DNA from 2 places in the Curtobacterium sp. MCLR17_007 genome. Region 2 is predicted to be linked to the other one. Evidence: predicted binding sites of a transcription regulator. Region 2 holds the regulator's gene; the other holds the start of a gene.

Region 1 (21,798 bases), 1.8 Mb from region 2:
GTGCAGGCCAACGACCCGCGGCGGCTCGGTCCCGTCGTCCCGCTGCTCGCGGCGCTCGCCGAGTCGGTCGACCGGCCGCTCGGACTCGTGGACGTCGGGGCGTCCGCGGGGCTGTGCTCGATCCCGGACCGGGTGACGCTCGACTACCGCGTCGCAGCGGACGGCGCTCCGGACACCGATCCGGATCGCACCTCCGTCCCGACGTCGCACCCCGGTGCGCGGGGGCGCGATGTCCGTCAGGGAGTGCGACACCGCACCGTGCGGATGCACACCGCGCCCGCGGACCCGTCGATCCACCTGGTCGCCGACGCCTCGGGAGTGCTGCCGGCGCCGGCCACGAGGCCGATTCGCGTCGTGGCGCGGGTCGCCCTCGACCCGCACCCCATCGACCCGGCGGCGCCCGACGCACTCGACCGGCTGTCGCGGGCGGTGCCGCCGGAGGCCCTGGACCGGATCGCCCAGATGCGCGCGGCGATGTCGGCGACGCGCACCGTGCCTCCCGTCCGGGTCACCGGCCGTGTGCCGGACGACCTGGACCGCGCGGTCGACGCGCTGCCGGCCGGCTGCGAGCCCGTCGTCCTGACCACCGGCACGCTCGTCTACGTGCCGGGAGCCGCCCGGCAGCAGGTCGTCGACCGGATCCGCGAGCGTGGACTCCGGTGGATCGCGCTCGAGCGAACCGGCATCCTGACCGGTGTCGCGAGCACGCTGCCCGACGACGTCGACCCCGCCGACCCCGACGCCTTCGCGACGCTCTCGCTCGACGGGCGGGCCATCGCCGTGTCGGACGCGTTCGGCACCGTCATCCGGTGGCTCCGCCGGGTCTGAGAGCCCGCGAGGGCGATTCCGCGACAGTCCAGGGCCATGCCAGGGTCGGCATCCACCAGACCCCTACGATGTGCGAGACCTGTTCCCCGAACGCGATCGGACCGTCGTGACCACCATCCCCGCGGACGAGCTCAGCGAGCTCGCCAAGCACGTGCTCGCGTTCGAGCACGAGCGGGCACGGCACGACCGGACGAAAGAGGCGGAGATCCGTGTCGAGTTCGACATGTCGCCGGCGCGGTACTACCAGGTGCTCAACCGGGTGATCGACTCGCCCGCGGCGCTCGCGTACGACCCGCAGCTGGTCGGCCGCCTGCAGCGGCTGCGCCAGTCCCGCGTGGGTGCGCGGGCCGCCCGGAGCTTCGTCGCGCCGGACGCCGAGCGCGCTGTCCCGCCGGGCGCCGGGCGCTCTGTCGCGCCGGGCGCCGGGCGCTCTGGCGCGCCGGGCGCCGGCCGCTTCGTCGCGCCGGGGGCGGGGGCGACCTCGCCGGGACCCCACCGAACCGAAGAGGAACGATGACGAGATTCCCCCATGACCGTTTCGACGACGTGACCGATGGTCCGCGCGTCGGGGCGCACCGCGGCATGCACCGCCGCGGTCGCGGATGGATCGCGTTCGCCTGGGCGGCGCTGGCCACGGGGGTCCTCGTCGGGATCGGCGTGCTCGTGCTCGCCTTGCTCAACGGCAGCTACTCGTTCTCCGGGCCCGACGCGTCGTCGTCCCCGTCGGCGTCGGCGTCGTCGTCGGCATCGGCGGCGCCCTCCGAGTCGGCCTCCCCGTCCGAGCCCGCAGCTGCCGGGCCGTCCGACCAGGGCAGCACGACGCTCGTCGTCCTCAACGGCACGACGACCGCCGGGCTCGCCGCGAAGGGCACGGCGACGCTGACGACCGCCGGGTGGACCGTGACCTCGAGCGGCAACGCCGGGACGACCGGCACCGCGTCGACCGTCGTGTACTACCAGCAGGAGTCCCAGAAGGCCCTGGCGGAAGGCATCGCGAAGTCGATCGGCACCACCGCCGTGGAACAGTCGACTGCATTCCCGAACGCTGACGTGAGCGTCGTCCTGGGCGCCGACTACAGCGGTTGATCGGCGTTCTCGGACATTCCGCGCATCTGTTTGTAACAACTGTGTTTCCGGCACGTTGAGTTCCGGGGGTCACTGTGGGAAATGTCCGTCACACCCCTTGCCGGATCGTCGTTCCTGATTAGAGTCACAAGTGGTCAACCCGTGATCGGAATGTCGTCGGACCTCGGTGCGCACGCCAGGAACACCCCGGCCGGGACCCGACGGCGTCACCCGACGGCTCCGTCGTTCGCTACAGCAGTACCGCAGGGAGCAACAGATCATGGCCAACGGAACCGTGAAGTGGTTCAACGCCGAGAAGGGTTTCGGCTTCATCACCGTCGATGGAGGTGGCCAGGACGTCTTCGTCCACTACTCGGCCATCGACATGAACGGCTACAAGGTCCTCGAAGAGGGCCAGGCGGTGACGTTCGACGTCGGCACCGGGTCCAAGGGCCCGCAGGCCGAGTCGGTGCGTCCGGCGTAGTCGCCGAACCACTCGCGAACGCGTCGTCCCCTCGGGGGCGGCGCGTTCGTCCGTGTCGGGCCGGGGCGGCGCGTGTGTCCTGGCGGGCCGCGGCGTCGCGTGTGCCGGGCCGCGGCGTCGCGGGTGTCGTCGCGGTCGGGCTCGGTCCGTGTGTCCTGGCGGTCGGGCTCGTTCCGCGTGTTGCACTCTCAGGGGTCGAGTGCCAGAATCGGGCTTGGCACTCGGTCGTACTGAGTGCCAGGTGCACCGGCTGACGCCGCGTGCGCAGGCGCTCGGTCACGCTGAGCGCCGGAAGACCCCCACGTTGTCCGGGAGGGACGAGAAACTCACATGGCAAAGATCATTGCTTTCGACGAAGAGGCCCGTCGTGGCCTCGAGCGCGGCCTGAACCAGCTGGCCGACGCCGTGAAGGTGACGCTCGGCCCGCGCGGCCGCAACGTCGTCCTCGAGAAGAAGTGGGGCGCCCCCACGATCACGAACGACGGTGTCTCCATCGCCAAGGAGATCGAGCTCGACGACCCGTACGAGAAGATCGGTGCCGAGCTCGTCAAGGAGGTCGCCAAGAAGACCGACGACGTCGCCGGTGACGGCACGACCACCGCGACCGTGCTCGCCCAGGCCCTCGTCCGCGAAGGCCTCCGCAACGTCGCCGCCGGTTCGGACCCCGTCTCGCTGAAGCGCGGCATCGAGAAGGCCGTCGCGGCCGTCTCGGACCAGCTGCTCGCGAACGCCAAGGAGATCGAGACCAAGGACCAGATCGCCGCCACCGCGTCGATCTCGGCCGCGGACCCGACCATCGGTGCGCTCATCGCCGAGGCGATCGACAAGGTCGGCAAGGAAGGCGTCGTCACCGTCGAGGAGTCCAACACCTTCGGCACTGAGCTCGAGCTCACCGAGGGCATGCGCTTCGACAAGGGCTACCTGTCGCAGTACTTCGTGACGGACCCCGAGCGTCAGGAAGCCGTCTTCGAGGACGCCTACATCCTGATCGTCAACTCGAAGATCTCGAACATCAAGGACCTGCTGCCGGTCGTCGACAAGGTGATCCAGGCGGGCAAGCAGCTCCTCATCATCGCTGAGGACGTCGACGGCGAGGCCCTGGCCACGCTCGTCGTGAACAAGATCCGCGGCATCTTCAAGTCCGTCGCCGTCAAGGCCCCGGGCTTCGGCGACCGTCGCAAGGCCATGCTGCAGGACATCGCGATCCTGACCGGTGGCCAGGTCATCTCCGAAGAGGTCGGTCTCAAGCTCGAGAACGCCACGCTCGACCTGCTGGGCAAGGCGCGCAAGGTCGTCATCACCAAGGACGAGACCACCATCGTCGAGGGTGCCGGCGACAGCGAGCAGATCGCGGGCCGCGTCCGTCAGATCCGTTCCGAGATCGAGGCGACCGACTCCGACTACGACCGCGAGAAGCTCCAGGAGCGCCTCGCCAAGCTCGCCGGTGGCGTCGCCGTCATCAAGGCGGGTGCCGCGACCGAGGTCGAGCTCAAGGAGCGCAAGCACCGCATCGAGGACGCCGTCCGCAACGCCAAGGCCGCTGTGGAAGAGGGCATCGTCGCCGGCGGTGGCGTCGCCCTCATCCAGGCCGGCAAGGTCGCGCTCGACGGGCTCACGCTCGAGGGTGACGAGGCGACGGGCGCGAACATCGTCCGCGTCGCGATCGACGCGCCGCTCAAGCAGATCGCGCTCAACGCCGGTCTCGAGCCCGGTGTCGTCGCCGCCAAGGTCCGCGAGCTCGAAGCGGGCTGGGGCCTCAACGCCGCGACCGGTGAGTACGTCGACCTGATCGCCGCGGGCATCATCGACCCGGCCAAGGTCACGCGCTCGGCGCTGCAGAACGCCGCGTCGATCGCCGGTCTGTTCCTCACGACCGAGGTCGTCGTCGCCGACAAGCCCGAGCGCGCTGCTGCCGCTCCCGCTGGCGACCCGACGGGTGGCATGGACTTCTGATCCAGTCCTGACACGGAAGGGCCCTCGCACGCTGCGCGTGCGGGGGCCCTTCCGCGTGCGTGGCCCTTCCCGCCGCCACCCCCCCACCCCGCCTGCCCCCCAGGCATCGGGGCACACGTCGCACGACCCGCCGCTCAATCCCGTCGAGGTCGCTCAGCGTGCCGCTCGCGCTCGGCGACGCCGACACTCTGCGCGACGTCGGTGTCGCGTCCACGGCGTTTCCTGCGACCGCCTCGGCCGTGCATCCTCCTGCACAGGAGGGCCGTTCGAGTCGGTCTCCACAGGTTCGGTGCAAGGCGGGCCCAGTTCGCACGCCGGCGTGATCCTGCTGGGTATGGCACGTCCTCGTCCGCTCCCGCCGCACATCGTCTCCGGCCCGTTCCGCGTTCGGGACGCGCTCGCCTCCGGTGTCGATGCCGGCCGTCTCCGCCGTCGTGACCTCCATGCCGTCATCCACGGAGTCCGGTCGACTGAGCCATCGTCCGTGGTCCAGGCGCTCGCGGTGGTCATGCGGTGCGACCAGTTCTTCAGCCACACGACGGCAGCCGGCCTGTGGGGCGCTCCATTGCCGAGCCACGTCCAAGACCGGTCCGCGGTGCACGTGTCCACGGCCGGGGCGGGACCGCTGATGCGGCGTCCGGGCATCGTGGCGCATCGAGCGCACGTCACCCCCGACCAAGTCACCACGCTCGACGGCGGCCTCCGAGTGAGCAGCCCGGCCCGGGCGTGGTTCGAGTGCGCGGCGGAGTTGGACCTCCGGTCGCTCGTCATCGTCGGCGACGCGCTCGTCGGGCGCAGCGAGCACACGACCATCGGTGACCTGGCTGCACAGATCCGACCGGGCAACCGTCACGTTCGGTTGGCGCGGGCAGCCCTCGACCACGTCCGGGTCGGATCCGAGTCGCCCATGGAGACAGGTCTGCGGCTCGACGTGATCGACGCCGGGTTCCCAGAGCCCGAACTCAATCTCGAAGTACGCGACGACGCCGGGCACTTCCTGGGGCGTGTCGACATGGCGTGGCCCGCGTACCGCATCGCGCTCGAGTACGACGGCGACCACCATCGGGAACGGGACGCTTTCCGACACGACCAGCGCCGTGGGAACGGCTTCGCGGTGAGTGACTGGCTCGTCATCCACGCCACCGGCGCTGACGCGGTGCGCACGGCTGTGCTGTTCGAGCGACTTCGTCAGGCGTTCGCGCAACGCTCGCGGATCCACGTCGAATGACATGCCGCGCGCGTGCCGTCCACGTCGCAGAACCTGTCTGTCGCGACGTCGCATAACTCGCCGCGGGCGAGCGATCGACGTCGCGGAGTCGGCCGTCGTCCGCGGTGAAGAGCGGCAGGTTGAGCGACTTCGGCGGAGGTGAGCGGCGGGTTGTGCGACGCGGAGATGCGCGGGACGCGCGGCGGGCAGCCGCGCGCCGCGGCGTCAGGACGCGGGGGGCGCCTCGGGAGCGAGGGTCGGCGCCCAGTCACGGGGGAGCAGGGGGAGCCAGATGCGGAAGGTGGCACCGCCACCGGGGGTGTCGATGACCTCGACCGACCCGCCGTGCGCCGCGACGATCCCGGACACGATCGCGAGCCCCAGGCCCGAGCCGCCCGTGTCCCGCGCGCGCGAGGTGTCGGCACGCCAGAAGCGCTGGAAGATCTTCTCGCGCAGCTGCGGCGGGATCCCCTCGCCGTGGTCGATGACGTCGATGTGCGCCATCCCACGGTCGTCGTCGACGCCGATGCCGATCTCGATGGGGTCGTCGTACGCGGTGAAGCGCATGGCGTTGCCCATCAGGTTGGTCACGACCTGGCGGATCTTGTTCTCCTCGGCCAGGACGATCGGCGGACGCTTCGGCAGCACGACCGTGGGCAGGGGAGTGGTCTCGGTGCCGACCGGCCCCTCGATCTCCATCGCCCGGTTGCGCCGGGCACGCAGCCGCGCCAGGGTCTGGCGCGAGAACGCGATCGGCCCCGTGGTGTTCGCCGACGGGGACGTGGGGGCGGAGTCGGCCGAGGTCGGGGTGACGGCACCCGGTCCGAACGCCGACGGCGCCCGCACGGCCTGGGGCACGTTCTCGCCCGTGACCGAGTCCTCGACCAGGACCTGGATCTCGCGGTCGGGGTTCGACGCCATGGTGTCGAGCGCTGAGTCGCGGGCGATGGCGACCAGGTCGACCGGCCCGAGCTCGAGCGGCTTGGACTCGTCGATGCGGGCGAGCTGCAGGAGGTCCTGCACGAGCAGCCCCATGCGCTGCGCCTCTTTCTCGATGCGCTCCATCGCCTGGGCGACGTCCTCGTCCTTGCGGAGCGCACCCATCCGGTAGAGCTCGGCGTACCCGCGGAGCGACACCAGCGGCGTGCGGAGTTCGTGCGAGGCGTCGCCGACGAAGCGACGCATCTGCGCGATCGTGCGTTCGCGGTCCTCGAACGCGCTGTCGATCCGCTCGAGCATCGCGTTGAGCGACCGGTTCAGGCGACCGACCTCGGTGTTCGGGGTGTCGGCGTCGAGGCGCTGGTTGAAGTCGCCGGCAGCGAACCGGGCGGCGGTGTCCTCGACGTCGCGCAGGGGGTCGAACGTCGCGGTCACGAGCAGCCGGGTCAGCATCGCGCCGAGCAGGATCACCGAGACGCCGAACCCCAGGAAGATCACCGTGAACCGGGCGATCGTCTGGTCGGTGTCCGCGCTCGACACGGCGACGAGCACGTAGCCGGTCTCGGTCGCACCCGTCGTCAGGTTCTGCAGGTTGGCGGGGATGACCTGCGCGCGCCACTCGTGGTTGTGCTGCTTGTCGTAGAGCGTGAACGGGGTGTTCGCCTTGGTCGCGGCCGGGAAGTCGACGGTCGCGATGTCCGGCTGCGAAGTCGATTGCGTGTCGCAGATCTGCTTGCCGTCGCTGTCGTAGGCGGCGACGTAGGAGCTCTTCTCGAGCACCATCGTGAGCTTGCAGTACTGCTCACCGTCGCTGATGTTCTGCCCCTCGAGCTGCGAGGTCGTCGTCGTGACCTGGTTGTCGAGCCGGGAGACCAGGTAGGTGGACAGGACGGTCATCGTGCCCAGGCCGGCGACGAGCAGCCCGAGCGCCACCAGGAGCACCGTGATCCCGGTGATCTTGGTGCGCAGGGAGATCCCGTCCCACCAGCGGTTCATTCTCGCGTGCATGCTGCCCCAACGGTAGACGGCGCCCGACCGGTGAAACCGGACGAGCGCCGTGAGAACGGCGCCCGCCCGGTGGAACCGGACGAACGCCGTGAGGACGACCGGGCGACGAGCCCGCCCGCACGTGGGCTACGAGGCCTTGGACGCCTTGAGCATGTACCCGAAACCACGCTTGGTCTGGATGATCGGCTCGGTGGAGTACTGGTCGAGCTTGCGACGCAGGTACGAGATGTAGGACTCGACGATGCCGGCGTCGCCGTTGAAGTCGTACTCCCACACGTGGTCGAGGATCTGCGCCTTCGACAGCACGCGGTTGGGGTTCAGCATGAGGTAGCGCAGCAGCTTGAACTCGGTGGGCGAGAGCTCGATCTGCGCGTCGCCGATCGTGACCTCGTGCGTGTCCTGGTCCATGGTGAGCTCGCCGGCGCGGATGATCGCGTCTTCTTCGTCGTTCATCGTGCGACGCAGGATCGCCTTGATGCGGGCGACGATCTCGTCGAGCGAGAACGGCTTGGTCACATAGTCGTCGCCACCGACCGTGAGCCCGGTGATCTTGTCCTCGGTGTCGTCCTTCGCGGTGAGGAAGAGGATCGGCGAGGTGTACCCGGACGAGCGCAGGCGCTTGGTGACACCGAACCCGTTCATGTCGGGGAGCATGACGTCGAGGATGATGAGGTCGGGTTCTTCCTCGAGCACGGCGGAGATGGCCTGGGCGCCGTTCCCCACTGCGCGGACGGCGAACCCGGCGAACCGCAGCGAGGTCGTCAGGAGGTCGCGGATGTTCGGCTCGTCATCGACGATGAGGATCTTGGGTCCATCGGTCATGGCCCTATCCTCTGACTGTTCCCTAAGCGTTCCCTGAGAGCGTCTGGGGTACGCCCTGGATCTGGTCGGCGTCGAGGATCGTGTACGAGTAGCCCTGCTCGGCCAGGAACCGCTGCCGGTTCTGGGCGAAGTCCTGGTCCACGGTGTCGCGGGTCACGAGCGTGTAGAACGACGCGGGGAGGCCGTCCTTGTTCGGCCGCAGCAGCCGACCGAGCCGCTGCGCCTCTTCCTGCCGCGACCCGAACGACCCGGACACCTGGACGGCGACCGTGGCGTCGGGCAGGTCGACGGAGAAGTTCGCGACCTTGGAGACGACCAGGACGTCGATCTCGCCGTCGCGGAACGCCTGGTACAGCCGCTCGCGCTCGTCGACGGGCGTCGACCCGGTGATCTCGGCCGCGTCGAGGGAGGCAGCGAGTGCGTCGAGCTGGTCGATGTACTGCCCGATCACCAGGATCTGCTCGCCGCGGTGCTTCTCGATCAGGGCCCGGACGACCGGGGTCTTGGCCGGCGTCGTCGCCGCGAGCCGGTAGCGCTCGTCGTCGCTCGACGCCGCGTACTCCAGCCGGTCCTCGTGCGGCAGGTCGATGCGGACCTCGTAGCACTCGGCTGGGGAGATGTAGCCCTGGGCCTCGATCTCCTTCCACGGGGCGTCGTACCGCTTCGGACCGATGAGCGAGAACACGTCGCCCTCGCGGCCGTCCTCGCGAACGAGGGTCGCGGTGAGTCCCAGGCGACGACGGGCCTGCAGGTCGGCGGTCAGCTTGAAGACGGGCGCCGGCAGCAGGTGGACCTCGTCGTAGACCACGAGGCCCCAGTCGAGCGCGTCGAGGAGCGACAGGTGCGTGTACTCGCCCTTCCGGCGCGCGGTGAGGATCTGGTAGGTCGCGATCGTGACGGGCCGGATCTCCTTGACACTGCCGGAGTACTCGCCGATCTCGTCCTCGGTGAGCGACGTCCGCTTGAGCAGCTCGGACCGCCACTGTCGCGCGGAGACGGTGTTCGTGACGAGGATGAGCGTGGTCGCCTTGACGGTGGCCATCGCCCCCGCGCCGACGAGCGTCTTGCCCGCGCCACACGGCAGCACGACGACGCCGGACCCCTGCGCGAAGAAGCTCTGGACCGCGTCCTGCTGGTACTGGCGCAGGTCCCACTCGGTGGTGTCGAGGTCGATCGCGTGCGGCTGTCCGGGGGTGTACCCGGCCAGGTCCTCGGCCGGCCAGCCGAGCTTCACCAGCTCCTGCTTGACCTGCCCGCGTGCCCACTGCTGCAGCTCGATCGCGGTGTCGGACCGCTTGTCGCCGAGCAGCGGCTTGATGCGCTTGGACCGGGTCACCTCGGCGAGGACGGTCGGGTCGGTCGCCGTCAGCAGCAGCCTCGGCTGGCGCTCGAGCTCCTCGCCCGGCGAGTTCGCGATGACCGGCGCGTCCTCGCGCTCCTCGCGGCGGATGACGAGCCGGCCGTACCGGCTGACGGTGTCGCGGATGTCGACGGTGACGCTCTGCGGCACCGGGAACTTCGCGAAGCGCTCGAGGGTGGCGATCATGCTCTCGGCGTCGTGGCCCGCGGCGCGCGCGTTCCACAACCCCAGGCGCGTGACCCGGTAGGTGTGCACGTGTTCGGGGGCGCGTTCGAGCTCGGCGAACACCGCGAGCTCGTGGCGTGCGTCCTCGGCGTCGGGGTGTGCGACCTCGAGCAACACCGTGCGGTCGCTCTGGACGATCAGCGGTCCGTTCATGACCTGCCAGCCTAGCCGGGTGCGCCTGGGTCAGGCTTCGCTGTCGACGGACACGACGAGCGACAGGGGCAGGGTGCGCTCCACGTCGGCCGCCGTGTCCTTGCCGCGGATGCGTCCGGCGGCGACGGACGTGGGCACGATCGAGAACGGCCGCTCGGTGCCGTCCGGCATCCGGACGACGACGCGGATGGGTGTGCGACCCCGGACGGCCAGGTCGATCTGCCGTCCGAGCCACTCCTGCTCCGGCTCGGCGTCGCCCCGTTCCGTCGTGAGACGGAGCCGTCCGACGACGGCGCGCGCGGCGGCTTCCGGCGACCGGGTCGCGGCACGGCGACGACCGGGAGGCCCGTGGTGCGTCTCGGGGCGGGCGCCGGGTTGCAGCACGGCCGGGTAGCGCTGGTCCTCCAGCGCCGCGTGGACGACGTGCGCCGGGTAGCGGGTCACCAGTGTCGTCAGGTCGGGCCGCTCCCACGCCATCTGGCGGAGCTCGGCGTCCACCCCGATCAGGTCGAGCTGGTCGGGGGTGCCGCGCACGACGGCACCGAGCCCGTCCCCCGCTCGGTCGACCACGATGCTGCCGTCACGGGCGGCGACCTCGTCGACCAGGTAGGCCAGGGGCTGCGGGACGCCGGTCAGTCCGATGCGTTCGAACAGGCCGAGCACGTCGTCGCGGGACCTGCCGGCGCGCAGGGCCCGCCGCAGGGAGTCGTCCGACACGCGGTACCGTGCGGCGAGCCCCGGGGCCTCGAGGTCGGCGACGCTGCGGAGCTCGGCGTCGGCCGCGGGGGCGAGCGGTCCGGGTGCGATGACCGTCAGGTCGTGCTGCAGGTACACGCCCTCGACCGTCTGCGGCAGGTCGTCGGCGGCGACCCGGGCAGCGGCGGACGCGTCGTCGCCGAGCAGGGTCGAGCCGGAGTCGGTGACGATGCCCTCGACGGTCAGTCCGAGCGCGTTCGCGGTGCCGGCGACGTCGAGCAGGGTCGCGTCCAGCCAGCGCGCGCCGGCGGGGTAGGCCCAGCGGCCGAGGGCGACCAGGTCGCGCCAGTCCGTGCCCGCGAGTGCGAGGACGTCGTGCACCGCGGGGTCGAGCATGTCGTGCCAGCGCGTGACGAGGTCGGTCCACCGCTCCGGCCACGAGGTCGTCAGCCACGCTCGGCCGGTGTCGGTGAGTGCCCAGGTGTGGTCGTCCGGGACCGTGAAGCGGATGTGCGCGAGCAGCGCGAGGCGTCCGGGGACGACCTCGGCGTCGGCGCCGGACCGCTCGGCGAGCTGTCGGGCGAGCGGGGACCCGATGCCGCCCTTGACCAGTTCGCGCACGCCGCCGTCCTCGACCGCCCGCAGGAGCTCGGCGAGCACGGTCATCGTCGTGAACGCGTGCTCGGCGCCCGTGGCGCGTGCGGCGTCCGGGCCGACCGTGTCGGTGACGGGACGGTCGGGGCGGTCGTGCTGCGAGCCTCCCCCCACCGGCACGGCCGACTCGCCGCTGGCGGGTCGATCCGGAACCGGCGGCGTGGCCCCATGCAGGGCTGCGAGGTCGGGGTGGGCGGCCACGCGTGCGGCGACCGCGTCGTCGACCCGGCCGTCGTCGTCTGCCAGGCCGAGGGCGACGGCGGGAGCCAGGTCGTCACCCGTCGAGCCGTCCCGGAGCGCCAGCAGGGTGCGGCGGGGGAGTCGCTCGACCGCTGCGTCGACCGCGGCCTCGGCGCGGAATGCCTCGGCGAGGTCGAAGAAGTCGGTGATGCTCTGGGGCCCGGTCTCACCGAGCACGGCGGTGGGCAGACCGCGCGCGACGATCAGCCGCTCGAGGTCGTCGTCCGGCATCGCCCGCAGTCGGGCGGCCAGGTCGGCGGTGGTCGTCATCGTCCTTCGCCCGCGTCCGGAGCGGACGTCAGCGTGCCTCGTTCTTGTGTTCGCGGGCCTTGCGCGTCCAGACGGTCGCGAGCAGTGCCAGGATCAGCACCATCGCGATGGGCGGTCCGACGTAGATCACGCTGAGGGCGACCGGCCAGATGCCGGTGCCGGGGATCGTGCCGATGGTCAGCCACCCGACGATCATCACGATGAAGCAGATGATCGTGAAGAGGACGATCCCACCGACCATGAACGCGATGACGCGTTCGGTACGATTGGACGTCGCCGGGGGTTGCGCGGAGTTCCGCGTGTCCCCGGGGGATCGGGTCGGCTTGGCCATCTGCCCAGGATATCCGCACCACGGCCGCACACACATCGAGGAGTCCACGCATGCCCACCGGCAAGGTCAAGTTCTACGACGACCAGAAGGGGTTCGGGTTCATCACCGGCGACGATGGTGACCAGGTGTTCCTGCACGCGTCCTCGCTGCCAGAGGGCACGACCACCGTCAAGGCCGGTGCGCGACTCGAGTACGGCGTCGTGCAGGGCAACAAGGGCTCCCAGGCGCTGTCGGTCCGGCTGCTCGACCCGAAGCCGTCGCTGGCGAAGATGTCGCGGCGTTCGGCGGACGACATGGCCGTGATCGTCGAGGACCTCGTGAAGGAGCTCGACCGGATCAGCGGGGACCTCCGCCACGGCCGCTACCCGAAGAACGGCACACGCATCGCCGCGATCCTGCGGCACGTCGCAGACCAATTGGACGCATGACCATGACGACCGAGCACACCGACCTGACCGAACTGGCCCGCACCGCGCTGCTCGAGGTGACCCCGGAGTCCACCGTCGGCGCCCCCGCGGGCACCACGGACGAGGGCGACGGGGTGGTCTCGGTCCTCTTCGCGAACCGAATGCCCGGCTACCCCGGGTGGCGCTGGACCGTCAGCATCGCCCATGTCGAGGGCGACGAGCCCACGGTGCTCGAGGTCGAGCTCATGCCCGGTGACGGTGCGCTGCTCGCCCCGGAGTGGGTGCCGTGGTCGGAGCGGCTGGCCGAGTACCGCGCGGCGCAGGACGACGAGGCGCACGACGAGTCCGATGACGAGGACGACCAGGACGACGACGCTGACTACGACGAGTCCGACGACGACGAGTCGGACGACGACGAGTCGGACGACGACGACGATGACGAGTCGGACGACGACGATGACGACGAGTCGGACGACCAGTTCGACGAGGACGACGACTTCACGGACGCCGACGAGGGCGACCTCGCCGAGTCGGACGACGACGAGATCGAGGGCGTCGACGTCGACCAGCTCGCAGACGTCCGCGAGCCCGCCCCTGACGAGCAGCACTGACGAGCAGCACTGACGAGCAGCGCTGACACCGTCACACTGCACCGACGAACGGACACGGCACCGCGGATCTCCGCGGTGCCGTGTCCGTTCCGTGGTGCTGTGGCGTGCGCTGACCCGCGCCGGCGTGCGCTGACCCGCGCCGGCGTGCGCTGACCCGCGCCGGCGTGCGCTGACCCGCGCCGGCGTCAGGCGCCGAGCTGGCCGACGACGTAGGTGATCGCCCGCACGAGCTGCTGCACGTCGTCGGGGTCGATCGCCGTGAAGGTCGCCACGCGCAGCTGGTTCCGCCCGAGCTTCCGGTACGGCTCTGTGTCGACGATGCCGTTCTGGCGGAGCGTCGCGGCCACGGCGGCGGCGTCGATCGCGTCGTCGAGGTCGATCGTCGCCACGACCTGCGACCGGTGCTGCGGGTCGGTGACGAACGGCGTCGCCCAGTCGACCGACTCGGCCCAGTCGTAGAGCGTCGAGGACGAGGTCTTGGTGCGGACGTCCGCCCACGCGAGTCCGCCCGAGCCGTTGATCCACGACACCTGGTCGTCGAGCAGCAGGAGGGTCGAGAGGGCCGGGGTGTTCAGCGTCTGGTTCAGACGGGAGTTGTCGACGGCGTTCTTGAGCGACAGGAACTCGGGGATGTAGCGGCCCGAGGCGGCGATGCGCTCGACGCGCTCGATCGCCGCGGGCGAGAACAGCGCCAGCCAGAGCCCACCGTCCGAGGCGAAGTTCTTCTGCGGTGCGAAGTAGTAGACGTCCGTGGCGCTGACGTCGAACGCCGCACCGCCGGCGGCGCTGGTGGCGTCGACGACCGTGAGCGCACCGGGGTCGCCCTCGGCGCGGACGACCGGTGCCATCACGCCGGTCGAGGTCTCGTTGTGCGGGTAGGCGTAGACGTCGACGCCCTCGACGATCTCGAGCTCGGAGCGCGACCCGCCCGGTGCCTGCACGACGTGCGGTGCCTCGAGCCACGGGGCGGCGGCGGCCTTGGCGAACTTCGACCCGAACTCGCCGAAGGACAGGTTCTCGGCGCGGCGCTCGATCAGCCCGAACGCCGCGGCGTCCCAGAACGCGGTCGAGCCACCGTTGCCGAGGACCACTTCGTAGCCGTCGGGCAGCTGGAAGAGCTCGGCGAGACCGGAGCGCACGGAGCCGACCAGGTCCTTCACGGGCGCCTGGCGGTGGGAGGTGCCGAGGATCGTCGCCCCGCGGGTCACGAGGGACTCGAGCTGCGCACCACGGATCTTGGACGGGCCGCACCCGAAGCGTCCGTCGGTCGGGAGGAATTCAGCGGGGATGACGATGTCTGCCATGGGCCGATCCTACCGATCACTGGTATCCCAACCGACCTGCACCGGAAGCGACTGGATGTCGGGTTGTCGCCGCGAACAAGTAGGGTGGGTCGCGCTGGAGCCGGACAGGAGAGGGCGGACCGTGACCGATCTCGTCGACACAACCGAGATGTACCTGCGGACGATCCTCGACCTCGAGGAAGAGGGGATCGTCCCGCTGCGCGCGCGCATCTCCGAGCGCCTCGGGCACTCCGGCCCGACCGTCTCGCAGACGATCGCCCGCATGGAACGCGACGGCCTGGTCGTCGTGTCGGGTGACCGGCACCTCGAGCTCACCGTCGAGGGGCGCTCGCGCGCCACCCACGTGATGCGCAAGCACCGTCTCGCCGAGCGACTGCTCTCCGACGTCATCGGCCTGGACTGGGCGTTCGTCCACGACGAGGCCTGTCGTTGGGAGCACGTGATGAGCGAGCAGGTCGAGATCCGCCTGCTCGAGATGCTCGGCAACCCGACCGAGTCCCCCTACGGCAACCCGATCCCCGGCCTGGCCGAGATCGGCGGACCCGACGCCGGCGGCTTCCTCGACGGCGTCCGCAACATCGTCGCCGCGACCGAGGGCACCGACGCGGTGGCGACCGGTGTCATCCGTCGCCTGGGTGAGCCCGTCCAGTTCGAGCCGGAGCTCCTGCACCAGCTGCGCTCGGCGGGCGTCATGCCCGGCCGACTCGCCAGTGTGCAGCGCGCCGGGGCGTACGTCGCGGTGCGCGTCGACGGCGAGGACGCGGGCATCGAGCTCCCCTCCGAGGTCGCGCAGCACGTCTACATCGACGCCGCCTAGCCCGACCGGGGTACGCCGCCGGGGGACGACGTCGAGCGATTGACGCAAGCCCTGGCGCAAAATCAAACTTCCATCCTGACCAGGGCTTCTTTACCGTTCCGTTACCAAACGGCGTTTTCGTCTCGACAAGGTAACGGTCCGCCCGTACACTCGACGAGTCCCCGGGCTGACAACGACCCGGGTACCCGTGGCAGGACGTCTCGAACCCGTCTCCTGCCTCGATCGGAGACGATGACGAACGGATGGGGTCGCGCACGTCGCAGGTCACGCAGTCGGTGGCCGGTGGTGTGTGATGACGAGACGCCGGAGACCTCCCTCTTGACGCAGACCGGTACGCCCGCGGACGTGACGCCCGTGAACCCGACGAACACCGAGAACGCCGCCAGCCCGACCGATGCCCCGCTCACCCGGCGGGCGAGCCGCGAGGCCGAAGGCCGGACGCCCCGCCGGTCCTCCGCCACCGCGGCGATGCGCGCGACCGGCACCCACGCCGTCCGCAGGGCCGAACCCGCTCCGCGCACCGCGACGACGAAGCCCTCGTCGGTCTCGCGCAAGCGTCGCTTCATGGCACCGATCGTCCTGACCGTCGCCGCGGGCATGTTCGGCACGATGGCCGTCCCCGCAGCGTTCGCCGCGACGCAGCCGTCCGGTGCCTCCGACGCCGCGACCGCACAGCAGGCCGCGCGCACCACCGAGAGCCAGCAGCTGTCCGTCTCCGACGCCGCGGCCCTCGCCGACACGGGCCGCGACGGGTACTCCGCGACCGCGCAGTCCACGCTCGACGCCGCGAAGCACGCGGCTGACGTCGCCGCAGCCCGTGCGGCCGCGGCCAAGCAGTACGCGGCGTACACGGGCCCGACCAAGAGCGACTACCTGGCCTCGTCGACGACGAACACCACGACCGCAGCGTCCACCGCGGCCGCTCCCGCAGCCGGCACGCCGTTCTCCCTGCCCGCCGTCGTCGCGACCGCCAAGCAGTACATCGGCACCCCGTACGTCTTCGGTGGCGCCACCCCGGCCGGCTTCGACTGCTCGGGCTACGTGATGTTCGTGTACGCCCAGTACGGCATCAACCTCGCGCACTCGGTCCCGCTGCAGGACCAGGCCGGCACGACCATCCCCGAGTCCCAGGCCCAGCCCGGCGACGTCGTCATCTTCAACAACGAGGCGCACGACGGCTTCTACATGGGCAACGGCATGATCATGGACGCCCCGAAGCCCGGCGGCGCCGTGTCGATCCGCAAGATCTGGACGAGCGACTACCACATCGTCCGGATGGGCATCTGACGTCCGACCAGAACCTGAACACTCTCCGAACCGGTTCAGCACCCCTCGTGCTGGGCCGGTTCCTGGGTTAATCTGGCCCCATCGGCCCGTCACGGCCCGAACAGGAGACCTGATGTCCACGTCACACACGACCCGCACCATGGGTCGGCGCGCGTACGTCGACATACGGTCGACGACGACCTGCGTGCACCCGCACGTCCCGGTGTGACCGAGAGCACTGCCCGCCAGGGTGGTGCTCTTCTTCGTTCCGGGGGCAGTCCGTCCTCACCCGTTCGTCCCGACCGGTCCGGTGCCCGCACCGCCTGGAAGCCGTCCAGGCTCGTCGGAAGGGAACCCATGCGCACTCTCGTCCTCAACGCCGGTTACGAGCCCCTCGCGGTCATCTCGTTCCGGCGGGCCCTCGTGCTGGTCATGAACCAGAAGGCCGCCATCGTCGCCGCTGACCTCGACCACCCCGTCACGGGATCGACGTCCACCTACGACCGCCCGTCGGTCATCATCCTCACCAGGTACGTGCGCATCCCGCACTCCCGCCTGGTGCCCGTGTCGCGACGTGGGGTCCTGCGTCGTGACGCGAACCGGTGTGCGTACTGCGACCGGCATGCCACGACCATCGACCACGTGCAGCCCAAGTCGCGCGGCGGGGCCGACTCGTGGGAGAACCTCGTCGCCTGCTGCCTCGCCTGCAACAACGAGAAGGGCGACCGCACACCGCGCGAGATGGGGTGGCAGCTCCGGTTCCGCCCGAAGGCACCGCACGGCTCGAGCTGGGTGGTCCGGGGCGTGGAGCGCCCCCAGGCGGAGTGGGACGAGTACCTGGTCGCCGCGTAGTGACGAACGGGAGGCCCGTGGCGGCGCCGCCACGGGCCTCCCGTCCGTCCCGTCTCACCTGCTGGGCGTGAGCCGGTAGACGAGACCGGCCGTGTCGTCCGTCACGTACAGGGCGCCGTCCGGTCCGGGAACGGCATCGACGGACCGTCCCCAGCGCGAGCCGGATGCCGTCTGGAAGCCCTCCACGATCGTGTGCGGCTGGCCGAGCGTCCCGCTGTCGTCGTCCCAGGCGCTGTAGGACACCGACGGTGGGCGCGGCGGCTGCCGGTTCCACGACCCGTGCGTCGTGATGAGCGCGCCGTCGTCGTACGCCTGCGGCAGCGCACTTTCCCGCGTGAAGACGAAGCCGATCGGGGCACTGTGTGCCGGCAGCCCGACCATGGTCGTGGTCACCGTGCCGCAGTCGAGCGCGTCGCCGTCGGGGTTGTTCGCCGGTTGCCGCACGTATCCCAGGTCGAGCAGGTCGGGCTTGCCGCGGGAGTCGGGGACGCAGTACGGCCACCCGAGTTCGGCGCCGCGCGTGATCCGGGTGACCTGGTCGTTCGGGTGCTCGTTGACGTACGCCTGGACCCGCTGGCCGTACCTGCCCGTGCCGTCGTGGAACGGGTACGGCTGCTGGTCGGCCTGGTTCACCGCGGTGAAGAGCGTGCCGTCCGGGGCGTGGGCGAGGCCCTCGCCGTTGCGCACCCCGGTGGCCAGGAGCGTGTCGCCGCTGCCGTCCAGTCCGACCTGCCGGATCACGGCGCGGTCGGGGTTCGCCTGCCGGTCGGCGCCGCTGTCGTTCGTGCCGGAGCCGATGTCGTAGGTGACGATGCCGTTCCGCACGGCGACGAACTTGCCGCCGTGGCCACCGGTCGGCAGGTCGTCGACCAGCACGCGGCGATCGGTGAGTGCGCCGCTCCGCCAGTGCCACGTCACGATGCGCGAGTCCTCGCCGAGCACGACGACGGTCTGGCCGTCCTGCTGCGTGACGGCCACGCCCTGGGGATCGTCGAGGCCCGACGCCAGGCGCTGCACAGACGGGGCGCGGTCGCCGCTGCGGGGCGTGAGTCGGAGGAGCTCCCCGCGGTCGCCGGTGGTCAGCAGCATGCTGCCGTCGGGCAGCCACGCCGCCATGCGTGCTCCGTCCGCATCGGCCCAGACCTCGGCCCGCCACCCCTGTGGCACGCGGAGGGAGCGCCCGGCCGCAGCACCGGCGTCCGCGCCGTCCGCGACCGTGAGGCGGACCGCGCGCAGGCCGTCCGAGGGGTTGCCGGTGACCGCCGCGGTGCTGGCGGCGCCCGTCGGCGTGTCCTCGGTGCGCGCGTCGGTGGCGGTGCAGGCGCTGACGGTGGCGACCAGCAGCACTGCGGCCGCGACCCCGGTCAGGCGGTGGGTGGTCGACATGGCGTGTCCTTCCGGTGGACTCCCGAGCGTGTCCGTGTCCGAGTGTCCACCCCCGCAGCACGGCGGACGCTGCGTAGGGTCGGGAACAGGATGACGCCGACGTCATCCGCACCCGACGGAGGGCACCGCATGACATCCCCGTTCAGCCTCGACGGCCGGAGCGCCGTCGTCACCGGCGGCAACCAGGGCCTGGGCAAGGCGTTCGCGTTCGGTCTCGCCGAGGCCGGCGCCCGCGTCGCGATCGTCGGTCGTTCCGCAGAACGCAATGCACGGGTCGCCATGGAGGCGGCCGAGGCCGGCCACGAGTTCGTCACCATCACCGCGGACATCACCGACGACGACCAGGTCACCCGCATGACCGACGAGGCCCTGGCGGCGTTCGGGCGGATCGACGTCCTGGTCAACAACGCCGGCACCTGCGTGCACGACGAGGCCTTCGCCGTCACGGACCAGGCCTGGGACGACGTGTTCGCCCTGAACGTCCGGGCGCTCTGGAAGGCGACGATCGCGGTCGGGGCGCACATGCGCGACGCCGGCTCCGGGTCGATCGTGAACATCGGCAGCATGTCCGGGATCATCGTCAACCGCCCGCAGTGGCAGCCCGCCTACAACGCGTCGAAGGCGGCCGTGCACCACCTGACGAAGTCGCTCGCGGTGGAGTGGGCGCCGTACGGCATCCGGGTGAACGCGCTCGCCCCGGGGTACGTGAAGACCGAGATGGCACCGGTCGACCGTCCGGAGTTCCAGCGCCACTGGGTCGAGGACACCCCGCAGCAGCGCTTCGCACTGCCCGAGGAGATCGCGCCCAGCGTGGTGTTCCTGGCCAGCGACGCGGCGTCGTTCATCACCGGGTCCGTGCTGGTGGCGGACGGCGGGTACACCGCCGTCTGACGACGCGTCGGACGGGAGGCTCGTGGCGGGGCCGCCACGGGCCTCCCGTCCGGTGCCGGGCCGGGCTGGGTCAGGCGGTGAGCTCGGCGACCAGCGCCGCGACCCGGCGGCGGACGTCGTCGCGGATCGGGCGGACCGCGTCGAGCGGCTGCCCTGCGGGGTCGGCGAGGTCCCAGTCCTCGTAGCGCTTGCCGGGGAAGACGGGACAGGCGTCGCCGCAGCCCATCGTGACGACGACGTCGGCGTGGCGCACGGAGTCGGTCGTCAGGATCTTCGGCTGCTCGCTCGTGATGTCGATGCCCTCCTCGGCCATCGCCTGCACGGCGACGGGGTTCACGTGCTCCGCGGGCTCGGAGCCGGCGGAGAACACCTCGACGCGGTCCCCGGCCAGGTGCCGCAGGTACCCGGCGGCCATCTGGGAGCGGCCGGCGTTGTGGACGCAGACGAACAGGACGGCGAGCTTGTCGGGCATCGGCGGGTTCCTCCGGTGTGGGTGGGTGCAGCGTCGAGGGTACCGATCGCGGATGTCGGCTGGGGCCCGTAGCGTCGGGCCATGACCGCGATGTGGATCGACGACGACACCATCACCGACCTCCGGGCACGGCTGCGGGCGACCCGGTGGCCCGACGCTCCCCAGGGCACCGGGTGGTCACTCGGCGTCGACGTGGACGAACTGCGCGACCTGGTGGCGTACTGGGCCGACGGGTTCGACTTCGACGCCCACCGCGACGCCCTGGCATCACTGCCGAGTCGCCGGGTCGAGGTCGACGGCATCGGCGTCACCGTGCTCGTCGCCCCCTCGACGGCGTCCGACCGTGCGGCGCTGCCGCTGCTGCTCGCGCACGGCTGGCCCGACTCGACGTGGCGCTACCGCAAGGTGCTTCCGCTGTTGACCGCCGCCGGGTTCGACGTCGTCGTGCCGGACATGCCCGGGTACGGCTTCTCCGACGTGCCGCCGCAGGTGCTCGACGCCCGTCAGGTCGCGGGCCTGTGGACGACGCTGATGACCTCGCTCGGCCACGAGCGGTTCGCCGTCGCCGGCGGGGACATCGGCACACACGTCGCCCGGTACCTGGCGCTCGACCACCCCGACCGCGTGGTCGCCGTGCACCGCATCGACGGCGGGCTGCCGTGGCCCGGGATCGACGTGTCGACGCTGTCCCCACCGGAACGGAACTTCGTCGCCGCGACCACCGCGTGGCGCGACACCGAAGGCGCGTACGCGATGATGCACCGAACGAAGCCGCAGACCGCCGCGGTCGGGCTGACCGACTCACCGGCCGGGCTGGCCGCGTGGATCATCGAGAAGCTGCGGTCGTGGAGCGACTGCGACGGGGACCTCTGGTCGGTGTACACGCGGGACGAGGTCCTGGCGCTCGTGACCGAGTACTGGGCGACGGGCTCGATCGGCTCCGCGATGCGGATGTACCACGCGAACGCGGCGATCCCGCCCGAGCAGTCCGCACGTCGGGTCGAGGCGCCGTCGGGGTTCTCGCTGTACCCGGGGGACCTGGTGACGGCGCCGCGGGAGTGGCTCGAGCGGACCACGAACCTGGTGTACCTGTCCGAGCCCGCGCGGGGAGGGCACTTTGCACCCGTCGAGCAGCCGGAGTCGTACGTTGCCGAGCTGGTCGCGTTCCTCGAGCCGTTCCGGGGCGTCGCCCGAGGATGAGCGGCTGGCCGGTTCGCTAGAGTGGACGGGCCGGCCTCTGTAGCTCAATGGAAGAGCAGTTCCGTCCTAAGGAAAGGGTTGGGGGTTCGAGTCCCTCCAGGGGCACCAGTACCCGGTCGCCACGTTGACCACTTGTCGCCTTCGTGTCCGTACTGTCGTCGACGTGGTTCGCCTGGGCGCGCGCCAGTGGCGTCCGACGGCTGCTGTCGCAACCCTGTGTCCGTCGGTCGGCGGTGTTGCGTTTGTCGCCCCTTCACCGGGCAATTTCGCGGGACAGTCTTACGGGAATCCCCAGGTCAATTGGGTGTTGGTCGAGTTGTCGCGGTTGACGTGTCGTTCTCGGTGCCGGTGAACGAC
Region 2 (9,177 bases):
CGTCGGGGCGGTCCCCCGGCCACCGGGGCGATGACCGGCCTGTTCCGCCAGACGCTGTTCGTCGTAGACCGTGTAGGCGTCGACGATGCGCCCGACGAGCGTGTGCCGGACCACGTCCTCGCTGCCGAGCCGGGCGAAGTGGATGTCCTGCACCTCGGAGAGGATCTGCGTGACGAGTCGGAGCCCCGAGAGGTTGCCCGGCAGGTCGACCTGGGTGATGTCACCCGTGACGACCATCTTCGACCCGAAGCCGAGTCGCGTCAGGAACATCTTCATCTGCTCGGGTGTGGTGTTCTGCGCTTCGTCGAGGACGACGAACGAGTCGTTCAGCGTGCGACCGCGCATGTACGCCAGCGGGGCCACCTCGACCGTGCCCGCCGCGAGCAGCTTCGGCACGAGCTCGGGGTCCATCATCTCGTTGAGCGCGTCGTACAGGGGCCGCAGGTACGGGTCGATTTTGTCGGTCAGCGTGCCGGGCAGGAAGCCGAGGCGCTCGCCCGCTTCGACCGCGGGCCGGGTCAGGATGATGCGGGTGACCTCGCGCCGCTGCAGGGCCTGCACCGCCTTCGCCATCGCCAGGTACGTCTTGCCGGTGCCGGCGGGACCGATGCCGAACGTGATGGTGTTCACGTCGATGGCGTCGACGTAGCGGCGCTGCCCGTCGGTCTTGGGACGCACGGACTTGTTGCGGCTGGACACGATCGGCGCACCGAAGACGTCGGCGGGGCTGCGCGCCTCGTCGATGATCCGGGCCGAGGTCGGGATGTCGCCCTGCCCGATGTCCTGTCCGCGCTTGACCATGCCGACGAGCTCGTCGACGAGCGCGCGGGCTCGGGCGACGTCGCGCTCCGGCCCCGTGAGGGTGACCTCGTTGCCGCGGACCAGGACCCGGACGCCCGGGTACTGGCGTTCGACGGTCTTCAGCAGTCGGTCCTGGGGGCCGAGCAACTGGACCATCGCGATCCCGTCGACACTGAGTTCCGAGACGGCTTCCGTCTCGGTGGGTGCGGTTTCGTCAGCTGGCAAGGGTGCCTTCCTGCAGGTCGCCTGCGAGTACGTGCGCGTGCACGTGGAACACGGTCTGTCCGGCGGATTCGCCGGTGTTGAAGACGAGACGGTACTGGCCGCCGGCACGCTCGTCGGCGATGCGTTGCGCGGTGGCCACCATGTGGGCGAGGAGTCCGGGGTCCCCGGCGGCCAACTCGGTCACGTTGGCGTAGTCCTCGGTCTTGGGGACGACCAGCACGTGTACGGGGGCCTTCGGGGCGATGTCCTCGAACGCGATGACGCGGTCGTCCTCGGTGACGACGGTCGCCGGGATCTCGCGCGCGATGATCTTCGAGAAGACGCTGCTCATGGACCCATCGTAGGACGCGCCACTGACCGGCACACCGAGTTCACCAGCGCCCCAGCCGCGACTGCAGCACCGCGAGCGCCGCGGGGCCGGCGGTGGACGTCCGCAGCACGGTGTCGCCCAGACGGACTCGGACGGCCCCGGCTGCGGACAGCCGGTCGAGCTCCGAGGCGTCGATGCCGCCCTCGGGTCCGACGACCAGCGCGATCGAGGTGGCGTCCGCCGGTGGTTCCCACGTCGCGAGCCGCTCGGTGGCGGTCGGGTCGAGGACCAGGACCACGACGCCGGCGGACGGCGCTGTGGTCGCGGCGATCGCGGTCGTCGTCACCGGGTCCGACACCGACGGCACCCGCGACCGGATGGCCTGTTTCGCCGCCTCGTGCGCGATGGCCTGCCACCGGGCCCGGCCCTTCGCGACCTTCGCGCCCTCCCACCGTGAGACACTCCGGGCCGCTGCCCACGGCACGACGTGGTCGACACCGATCTCGGTCGCCGCCTGCACGGCCATCTCGTCGCGACCGCCCTTGGCGAGCGCCTGCACGAGCGTCAGCGACGGCACGGGGACGGGCGAGGTGGTGATCGTCGCGACGGTGAGCACGAGTGCGTCGCGGTCGACGGACTCGACCGGCCCGACGACGACGGTGCCCCGGCCGTCGGACAGCCGGAGCGTCTCGCCGACCCGCACGCGCGACACCGTGACGGCATGCCGGCCCTCGAGTCCGTCGAGGGCGACGGACCCGCCGACCGTCACGCCGTCGAGCGAGTCGACCAGGTAGAGCGACGCCATCAGAAGTTGAAGAAGCGGTCGCGTAGCTTGCCGAACATGCCCTGTTGGAAGCGGGCGAGCTGCGGCGGCGACGCCTTGTGCGACTTGGCGAGCTGTTCGACCAGGCCACGCTCCTTGTGCGAGAGCTTTGTGGGGGTGACGACCTGCACGCCGACCCGGAGGTCGCCACGGCCGCTCCCGCGCAGCTTCGTCACACCGCGGTCCTTGAGCACGAGCACGTCGGCGCTCTGCACGCCCGGGCGGATCTCGAGCTGGACCGGACCGTCGAGCCCGTCGATCGTGGTGGTGGTGCCGAGGACGGCGTCGGTCATCGCGACCTCGAGGGTGGCGAGCAGGTCGTCCCCGTCGCGACTGAAGACGTCGTGGTGCCGCACCCGGATCTCGAGGTACAGGTCACCAGCGGGACCGCCCGCGGGACCGACCTCGCCCTGACCGGGCATCTGCAGCCGCAGACCGGAGTCGACGCCGGCGGGCACGTCGACGGGGACGGTCCGACGTGCGCGGACGCGCCCCTGGCCCTGGCACGTCGGGCACGGGTTGGGGATGACGGTGCCGTGTCCGCGGCAGGTGCCGCACGGGGCGCTCGTCACCACGTTGCCGAGGAGCGAGCGGACCTGGCGCTGGATGTGCCCGGTCCCGCCGCAGATGTCACACGTGCGAGGGCTGGTGCCGGGAGCGCAGCAGGAACCGCCGCACGTCTCGCAGAGCACGGCCGTGTCGACCTCGACGTCCTTGTGGGTGCCGAAGACGACCTCGTCCAGGTCGACCTCGATGCGGAGCAGGGCGTCCTGCCCGCGCTCGGCGCGGCTGCGGGGACCGTTGCCACGGCCACCACCACCCCCACCACCACCGAAGAAGGCGTCGAAGATGTCGCTGAACCCACCCGCGCCACCGCCGCCGAACGGGCTGTCGGCCGAGGGGCCGGCGTCGTAGCGGCGTCGCTGCTCGGGATCGCTCAGCACGTCGTACGCGTGCGTCACGTCCTTGAAGCGCTCGGCTGCGTCGGGGCTCGGGTTCACGTCGGGGTGGAGCTCGCGCGCGAGTCGGCGGTACGCCTTCTTGATGTCGGCGTCGGCCGCGTCGCGCGGGACACCGAGGACGTCGTAGTGGTCTGCCACGTGTTCCTCAGGAGGTTTCGTCGGTGGTGTGGATGGATCGGTCTGGAGGCCCGGGGTGCGTCCGGACGGCCTGGTGCGTCGTCGGGGTGGCGCGCACCGAGGCGGCGGACACCGGGGCGGTCGTCAATTCTCCCCGAGCAGTCTGGACAGGTACCGCGCGACCGCGCGGACCGCGGCCATGTTCGACCCGTAGTCCATGCGGGTCGGCCCGAGGACGCCCAGTCGGGCGACCTCGCCGCCGGCCGCGACGTACCCGCCGGCGACGATGCTGGTGGCGTCGAGGCCGTACTCGGCGTTCTCGACGCCGATGCGCGCGGTGACCGCGGCATCGTCGAGCTGCATCTCCCCGAACAGCCGGAGCAGGGTCACCTGTTCCTCGATCGCCTCGAGCACCGGGAAGAGGCCACCGGAGAAGTCCGACTCGCTCTTCGCCAGGTTCGCGGCGCCCGCCATCAACAGGCGGTCCTGCCGGTTGGCGGCGACCTGGTCGATCAGCGTCGCCACGACGACCCCGGCGAGGGTCTGGGACTCGGGACGGATCTGCGCCGGAATCGCACGGAGCGCCCGGGGGACGTCGTGCAGCAGCAGTCCGACGGTCGCACCGTTGAGCACGGTGCGGAGCTCGACCAGTGCGGACTCGTCGAGGTCGACGTCGGTCTCGACCACGCGCTGCTCGACCCGGGCCGTGTCGGTGATCAGGACGACCATGAGGCGGGTGTCGCCGAGCCGGACCAGCTCGACGTGCTGGACCCGCGCGCGGACCATCGACGGGTACTGCACGAGCGCGACCTGGTTCGTCAGCTGGCTGAGCAGCCGGACCGTGCGGCTCAGGACGTCGTCGAGGTCGTTCGACGCCCCGAGGAAGGTCTCGATCGCCTGCCGCTGCGCGCTGGTCAACGGACGGGCGGCAGCCAGGTGGTCGACGAAGAGCCGGTAGCCCTTGTCGGTCGGCACCCGGCCGGACGACGTGTGCGGCGCAATGATGAGCTGCTCGTCCTCGAGCAGGGCCATGTCGTTGCGGATTGTCGCCGCGCTGACGCCGAACGCGTGGCGCTCGACGATGGTCTTGGACCCGACGGGCTCGCGCGAGGCGACGTAGTCCCGCACGATGGCCTTGAGGACTTCGAGGGAGCGTTCACTGACCACCGGGACCCCTTCCTGTCGCACTGGCACTCGGACGTGTCGAGTGCTGATCCTACGCCCGGGCACCGACGTCAGGCACTTCTGCGCACCGTGCCGATACGCTCTGGGCATGAGCTACGGACAGCCGCCGAACGGACCCCAGGGCTACGGACAGCAGCCCGGCGGGCCCCAGTACCAGCCGCCCCGGCCGATGTCGCCCGAGGACCAGCGCCTCTGGGCCACGCTGACGCACATCGGCGGCATCTTCTTCAACTTCATCGTGCCGCTCGTCGCCTACGTCGTGCTGCGTGACCGAGGGCAGTTCGTCCGTGAGCACACCCGCCAGGCACTGAACTTCCACATCACCGTCGCGATCGCGAGCTTCGTCTCGGGTCTGCTGACGGTCGTGCTGATCGGGTTCGTCCTGCTGCCCGTCATGGGCGTGCTCGTGGTCGTCTTCGCGATCATGGCCGCCGTCGCCGCGAACCAGGGTCGGTTCTACCAGTACCCGCTCACGTTCCAGTTCATCAAGGCCTAGTCGAGCAGCTCGCGCACCACCGCGTCCGCGAGCAACCGGCCCCGGAGCGTCAGGTCCAGGCGCCCCGCCGTGCCGGGCGTGCCGAGGGCACTGCGGCCGTCCACGAGACCGCGTGCGATGAGTCCCGCCACCCGGCCACGGGCCTCCTGGCGGAGCTCGGACGTCGTGAGCTCGCCGCGCACGCGTGCCGCGAGCAGCACGCGCTCGACGTACCGGGTCTCGTCGTCGATGGTCTCGCGACCGGCGGCCGGGGACTCGTCGGCCAGCACCCGGGCGGCGTACGCCGCGGGGTGCTTGACGTTCCACCAGCGGGTGCCGGCGACGCTCGAGTGCGCGCCGGGTCCGACACCCCACCAGTCGTGGCCCTTCCAGTACGACAGGTTGTGCCGACTGGCGTGGGCATCGCCGCGCGCCCAGTTCGAGACCTCGTACCAGCCGTACCCCGCCTCGCCCAGGACCCGGTCGGCCAGCTCGTACATGTCGGCGGCCAGGTCGTCGTCCGGTGCCGGCAGCTCGCCCCGGGACACCGCGCGGCCCATCGCGGTGCCGTCCTCGACGATGAGCGAGTAGGCCGAGACGTGGTCCGGCTCACACGCGATCGCGGCGTCCAGTGACGTCCGCCAGTCGTCGAGGGACTCCCCCGGGGTCGAGTAGATCAGGTCGAGCGAGACGTCGAGGCCCTGCTGCTTGGCCAGGTCCACGACGATCGGCACGCGCTCGGGGTCGTGGGTGCGGTCGAGGGTGGCGAGCACGTGCGGCACCGCCGACTGCATGCCGAAGCTCATCCGGTTGAACCCGCCGGCGCGGAGCGTCTCGAGCGAGGACGCGTCGACCGAGTCGGGGTTCGCCTCGGTGGTGATCTCGGCCCCGGGCAGGATGCCCCACGTGTCGTCGACGGCCCGGAGGATCATCGCTAGGTCGCTCGCCGGCAGCATCGTCGGGGTGCCGCCACCGAAGAACACGGTGGAGACGGGCCGGCGCGGGACACCGGACCGGTCGAGCACCTGCGCCGCCCACTGGATCTCGCGCACCGCGTGCCCGGCGTAGTCGTCACGGCGGACCCCGCGCAGCTCGGAGGCCGTGTACGTGTTGAAGTCGCAGTACCCGCAGCGCACCCGACAGAAGGGCACGTGCACGTACACGCCGAAGGGGACGTCGCCCGCGTCAGCCCGCGGTGTGAGGAGTCCGTCCGCGGGTGCCGGGTCAGCGATCGGGAGAGCACTCGGCATGGACTCCATTGTCCGCCATGATGGAGCCATGGAGCACCACACCGTCCCGACCACGGTGCTGTGGGACATCGACGGCACCCTCGTCCGCAACGCGACCTCGCCGGGCAACCTCTACCACCTGGCCCTCGAGCGCGCCATCGGCCGGGACCTCCCTCAGCTCGTCGGGCACCAGCACGGCCGGACCGACGCCGGCATCATCGCCGAGCACGTCCGCGCCCACGACCTGGGCGACGAGGTCATCCCGGTCGTCAGCCGACACCTGCGCGACCTGTCCGAGGAACGACACCGCTCGGGCGAGCACCGGGTCGCCGCTCCGGGCGCAGCCGCACTCGTCGCCCGCTTCGGCACGCTCGGGTGGCGGAACGGCCTGCTCACCGGCAACTCGGCGTACCGGGCGCGGGTCAAGCTCGCCGGTGCGGGCTTCGACGTCGACGCCTTCGACTGGGACCACTCGTACTTCGGCGACGAGGCGGTCGAGCGCTCCGGCGTCACCGCCCTCGCGGCCGCCGCCCTGGCCGGTACCCGCGCCGTGATCGTCGGCGACACCCCCCGCGACGGTGAGGCCGCGGACGCCGCGGGCATCCCGTTCCTCGCCGTCGCGACCGGGGTCTACGACGTCGACGCGCTCCGCCACACCAACGCCGTCGCGATCGCCCGGGACTGCGTGTCCGACGCGCCGCTCATCGAGGACGCCATCGCGGCGCTGCCACCGCTGCGACACGAGGACTGACCGCGGACTAGTCCCCGCGCAGCGCCGTCAGGTACTTCTCTGCCATGACCCGCTGCTGACGACGGAGCAGCGGCGCGACGAAGCGCCACTTCGCGCTGGCCGGCTGCGAGAACTGCCGGATCTGCAGCCACACCGAGCCGTCGGCGGTGCGCTCGACGACGAAGGACTCCTCGCCCGACAGGGGGTGCCCCTCGAGCGTGCCGTAGGCGAAGCCCTTGCGGTCGGCTTCGTCGATGACCGACACGACGCGCACCGGCGCGTGGACCGTCTGCCCGAACGCGTGCATCGTCAGCACGGCGCTGGTGCCGGCGGTGACGAGCGGGGTGCCGTCGGCCGAGAACTGCTCGACGCGCGGCGTGCCGATCGAGGCCGGTCGGATCGGCACCCCCTGGTCGTCGAAGGTCACCGGGTTGTAGCGGACCTCGTCGTCGTCGGGCGCCTGGTCGACGCGGACCCCGATGCCGCTGCGCTCCTGGATCTGCCACGTGAGCGCCTGGGTCACCGCGGTCTCGAACCGCTGGTCGCCGTGGCCGATCCGGGCCCGGGATTCGGCCGGCGTGAAGCCCTCGGGCGGGTACGTCATGAGGTCCGGCGCCTGCGTCGCACCGACCGCTCCGTAGGTCAGGGCGGTCAGGTACCCTCCGCGGCTGCTCATGTGGCAATCGTATCGGGGCGCACGGACGTCGACGAACCAGGGCGGCGCACTGCCGGTGCGCACCGCACTGGAGGCCCAGGGGACGTCGCGGACGCATCCGTCGTGGGCAGCACGCGAACCGCCACGACGCTCGTCCGGCGGTCCGCCGACCGCAGACAGGGGCCGCGCTCGTGGTCGTCGTCATGACGACCGTGTCCGACGTCAGCGCGGCCCTGGACTCGAGCCTGCGCGGACCGCGCCGGCGGGACCGGCTGTGGTGAGCCTCCCGGCGGTCTGCCCGACAGTCCCTACTTCTTCTTCTCTTCGACGTCACCCGACAGCGCGGCGATGAAGGCTTCCTGCGGGACCTCTACGCGACCGATGGTCTTCATGCGCTTCTTGCCCTCCTTCTGCTTCTCGAGGAGCTTGCGCTTGCGGGTGATGTCACCGCCGTAGCACTTCGCGAGGACGTCCTTGCGCATCGCGCGGATGCTCTCGCGGGCGATGATCCGCGCGCCGATCGCGGCCTGGATCGGGACCTCGAACTGCTGGCGCGGGATGAGCTTGCGCAGACGCTCGGTCATCAGCGTGCCGTACGCGTACGCCTTGTCGCGGTGGACGATGGCGCTGAACGCGTCGACCTGGTCGCCCTGCAGCAGGATGTCGACCTTGACGAGGTCGGCCGCCTGGTCGCCGACCGGCTCGTAGTCCAGGCTGGCGTAGCCCTGCGTCTTGCTCTTGAGCTGGTCGAAGAAGTCGAACACGATCTCGCCGAGCGGGATCTGGTAGCGGATCTCGACACGGTCCTCGCCGAGGTACTCCATGCCGAGCAGGGAGCCGCGGCGCTGCTGGCAGAGCTCCATGATCGCCCCGACGTAGTCCTTCGGCGCCAGGATCGCGGCACGGACCATGGGCTCACGGACCTCGACGATTCGCCCGGTCGGGAACTCGGAGGGGTTCGTGACCTCGGTGACCGAGTTGTCCTCGCTGGTGACCTCGTAGATGACGCTCGGGGCCGTGGTGATGAGGTCGAGCCCGAACTCGCGGGACAGGCGCTCGGTGATGATCTCGAGGTGCAGGAGCCCGAGGAACCCGCAGCGGAACCCGAAGCCGAGCGCGACCGAGGTCTCGGGTTCGTAGACGAGCGCCGCATCGGAGAGCTTGAGCTTGTCGAGCGCTTCACGGAGGTCCGGGTAGTCCGAGCCGTCGATCGGGTACAGGCCCGAGAACACCATGGGCTTCGGGTCGGTGTAGCCGGGCAGGGCCTCGGTCGCCGGCCGCTGCGCACTCGTGACGGTGTCGCCGACCTTGGACAGGCGGACGTCCTTCACGCCGGTGATGAGGTAGCCGACCTCGCCGACCGACAGGCCCTTCGTCGGGCTCGGCTCGGGGCTCGACACCCCGATCTCGAGGATCTCGTGCGTCGACTTGGTCGACATCATCTGGACCTTCTCGCGCGGGGCGATCGAGCCGTCGATCATGCGGATGTAGGTCACGACGCCGCGGTAGCTGTCGTAGACCGAGTCGAAGATCATCGCGCGGGGCGCGGCGTCGACACGACCGACGGGTGCCGGCACCGTGCGGACGACGAGGTCGAGGAGCTCCGGCACGCCGACACCGGTCTTGCCCGACACCCGGAGGACGTCCTCGGGCTTGCCGCCGATC

The links. The regulator HrcA, encoded in region 2, represses chaperone genes, less so after heat shock. The targets are predictions, from matches to a motif close to TTNGCACTCGNNNNNNNCGAGTGCNAA.
Region 1: a site for HrcA is predicted at 2,592-2,618, ahead of groL (chaperonin GroEL). Genes of this name have one in related genera too.

The regions. Positions count from the first base shown of each region.
Region 1 is NZ_CP126271.1:3,260,842-3,282,639, reverse strand. Features, by position in the region: gene DEJ13_RS15505 (DUF2332 family protein) at 1-828, shown strand, start outside; gene DEJ13_RS15500 (DUF3263 domain-containing protein) at 935-1,345, shown strand; gene DEJ13_RS15495 (LytR C-terminal domain-containing protein) at 1,342-1,914, shown strand; gene DEJ13_RS15490 (cold-shock protein) at 2,174-2,377, shown strand; gene groL (chaperonin GroEL) at 2,708-4,330, shown strand; gene DEJ13_RS15480 (putative endonuclease domain-containing protein) at 4,815-5,558, shown strand; gene DEJ13_RS15475 (sensor histidine kinase) at 5,763-7,484, opposite strand; gene DEJ13_RS15470 (response regulator transcription factor) at 7,611-8,306, opposite strand; gene DEJ13_RS15465 (DNA repair helicase XPB) at 8,329-10,044, opposite strand; gene DEJ13_RS15460 (helicase-associated domain-containing protein) at 10,075-11,904, opposite strand; gene DEJ13_RS15455 (hypothetical protein) at 11,933-12,235, opposite strand; gene DEJ13_RS15450 (cold-shock protein) at 12,286-12,663, shown strand; gene DEJ13_RS15445 (DUF3027 domain-containing protein) at 12,660-13,253, shown strand; gene serC (phosphoserine transaminase) at 13,439-14,557, opposite strand; gene DEJ13_RS15435 (iron-dependent transcriptional repressor DtxR) at 14,679-15,374, shown strand; gene DEJ13_RS15430 (C40 family peptidase) at 15,720-16,661, shown strand; gene DEJ13_RS15425 (HNH endonuclease) at 16,998-17,492, shown strand; gene DEJ13_RS15420 (PQQ-dependent sugar dehydrogenase) at 17,547-18,878, opposite strand; gene DEJ13_RS15415 (SDR family NAD(P)-dependent oxidoreductase) at 19,008-19,769, shown strand; gene DEJ13_RS15410 (arsenate reductase ArsC) at 19,840-20,241, opposite strand; gene DEJ13_RS15405 (epoxide hydrolase) at 20,323-21,441, shown strand; tRNA gene DEJ13_RS15400 (tRNA-Arg) at 21,475-21,549, shown strand.
Region 2 is NZ_CP126271.1:1,498,159-1,507,335, reverse strand. Features, by position in the region: gene DEJ13_RS07115 (PhoH family protein) at 1-1,026, opposite strand, end outside; gene DEJ13_RS07110 (histidine triad nucleotide-binding protein) at 1,016-1,357, opposite strand; gene DEJ13_RS07105 (16S rRNA (uracil(1498)-N(3))-methyltransferase) at 1,398-2,141, opposite strand; gene dnaJ (molecular chaperone DnaJ) at 2,141-3,259, opposite strand; gene hrcA (heat-inducible transcriptional repressor HrcA) at 3,383-4,405, opposite strand; gene DEJ13_RS07090 (DUF4870 domain-containing protein) at 4,512-4,919, shown strand; gene hemW (radical SAM family heme chaperone HemW) at 4,916-6,148, opposite strand; gene DEJ13_RS07080 (HAD family hydrolase) at 6,177-6,878, shown strand; gene DEJ13_RS07075 (DUF1990 domain-containing protein) at 6,886-7,533, opposite strand; gene lepA (translation elongation factor 4) at 7,821-9,177, opposite strand, start outside.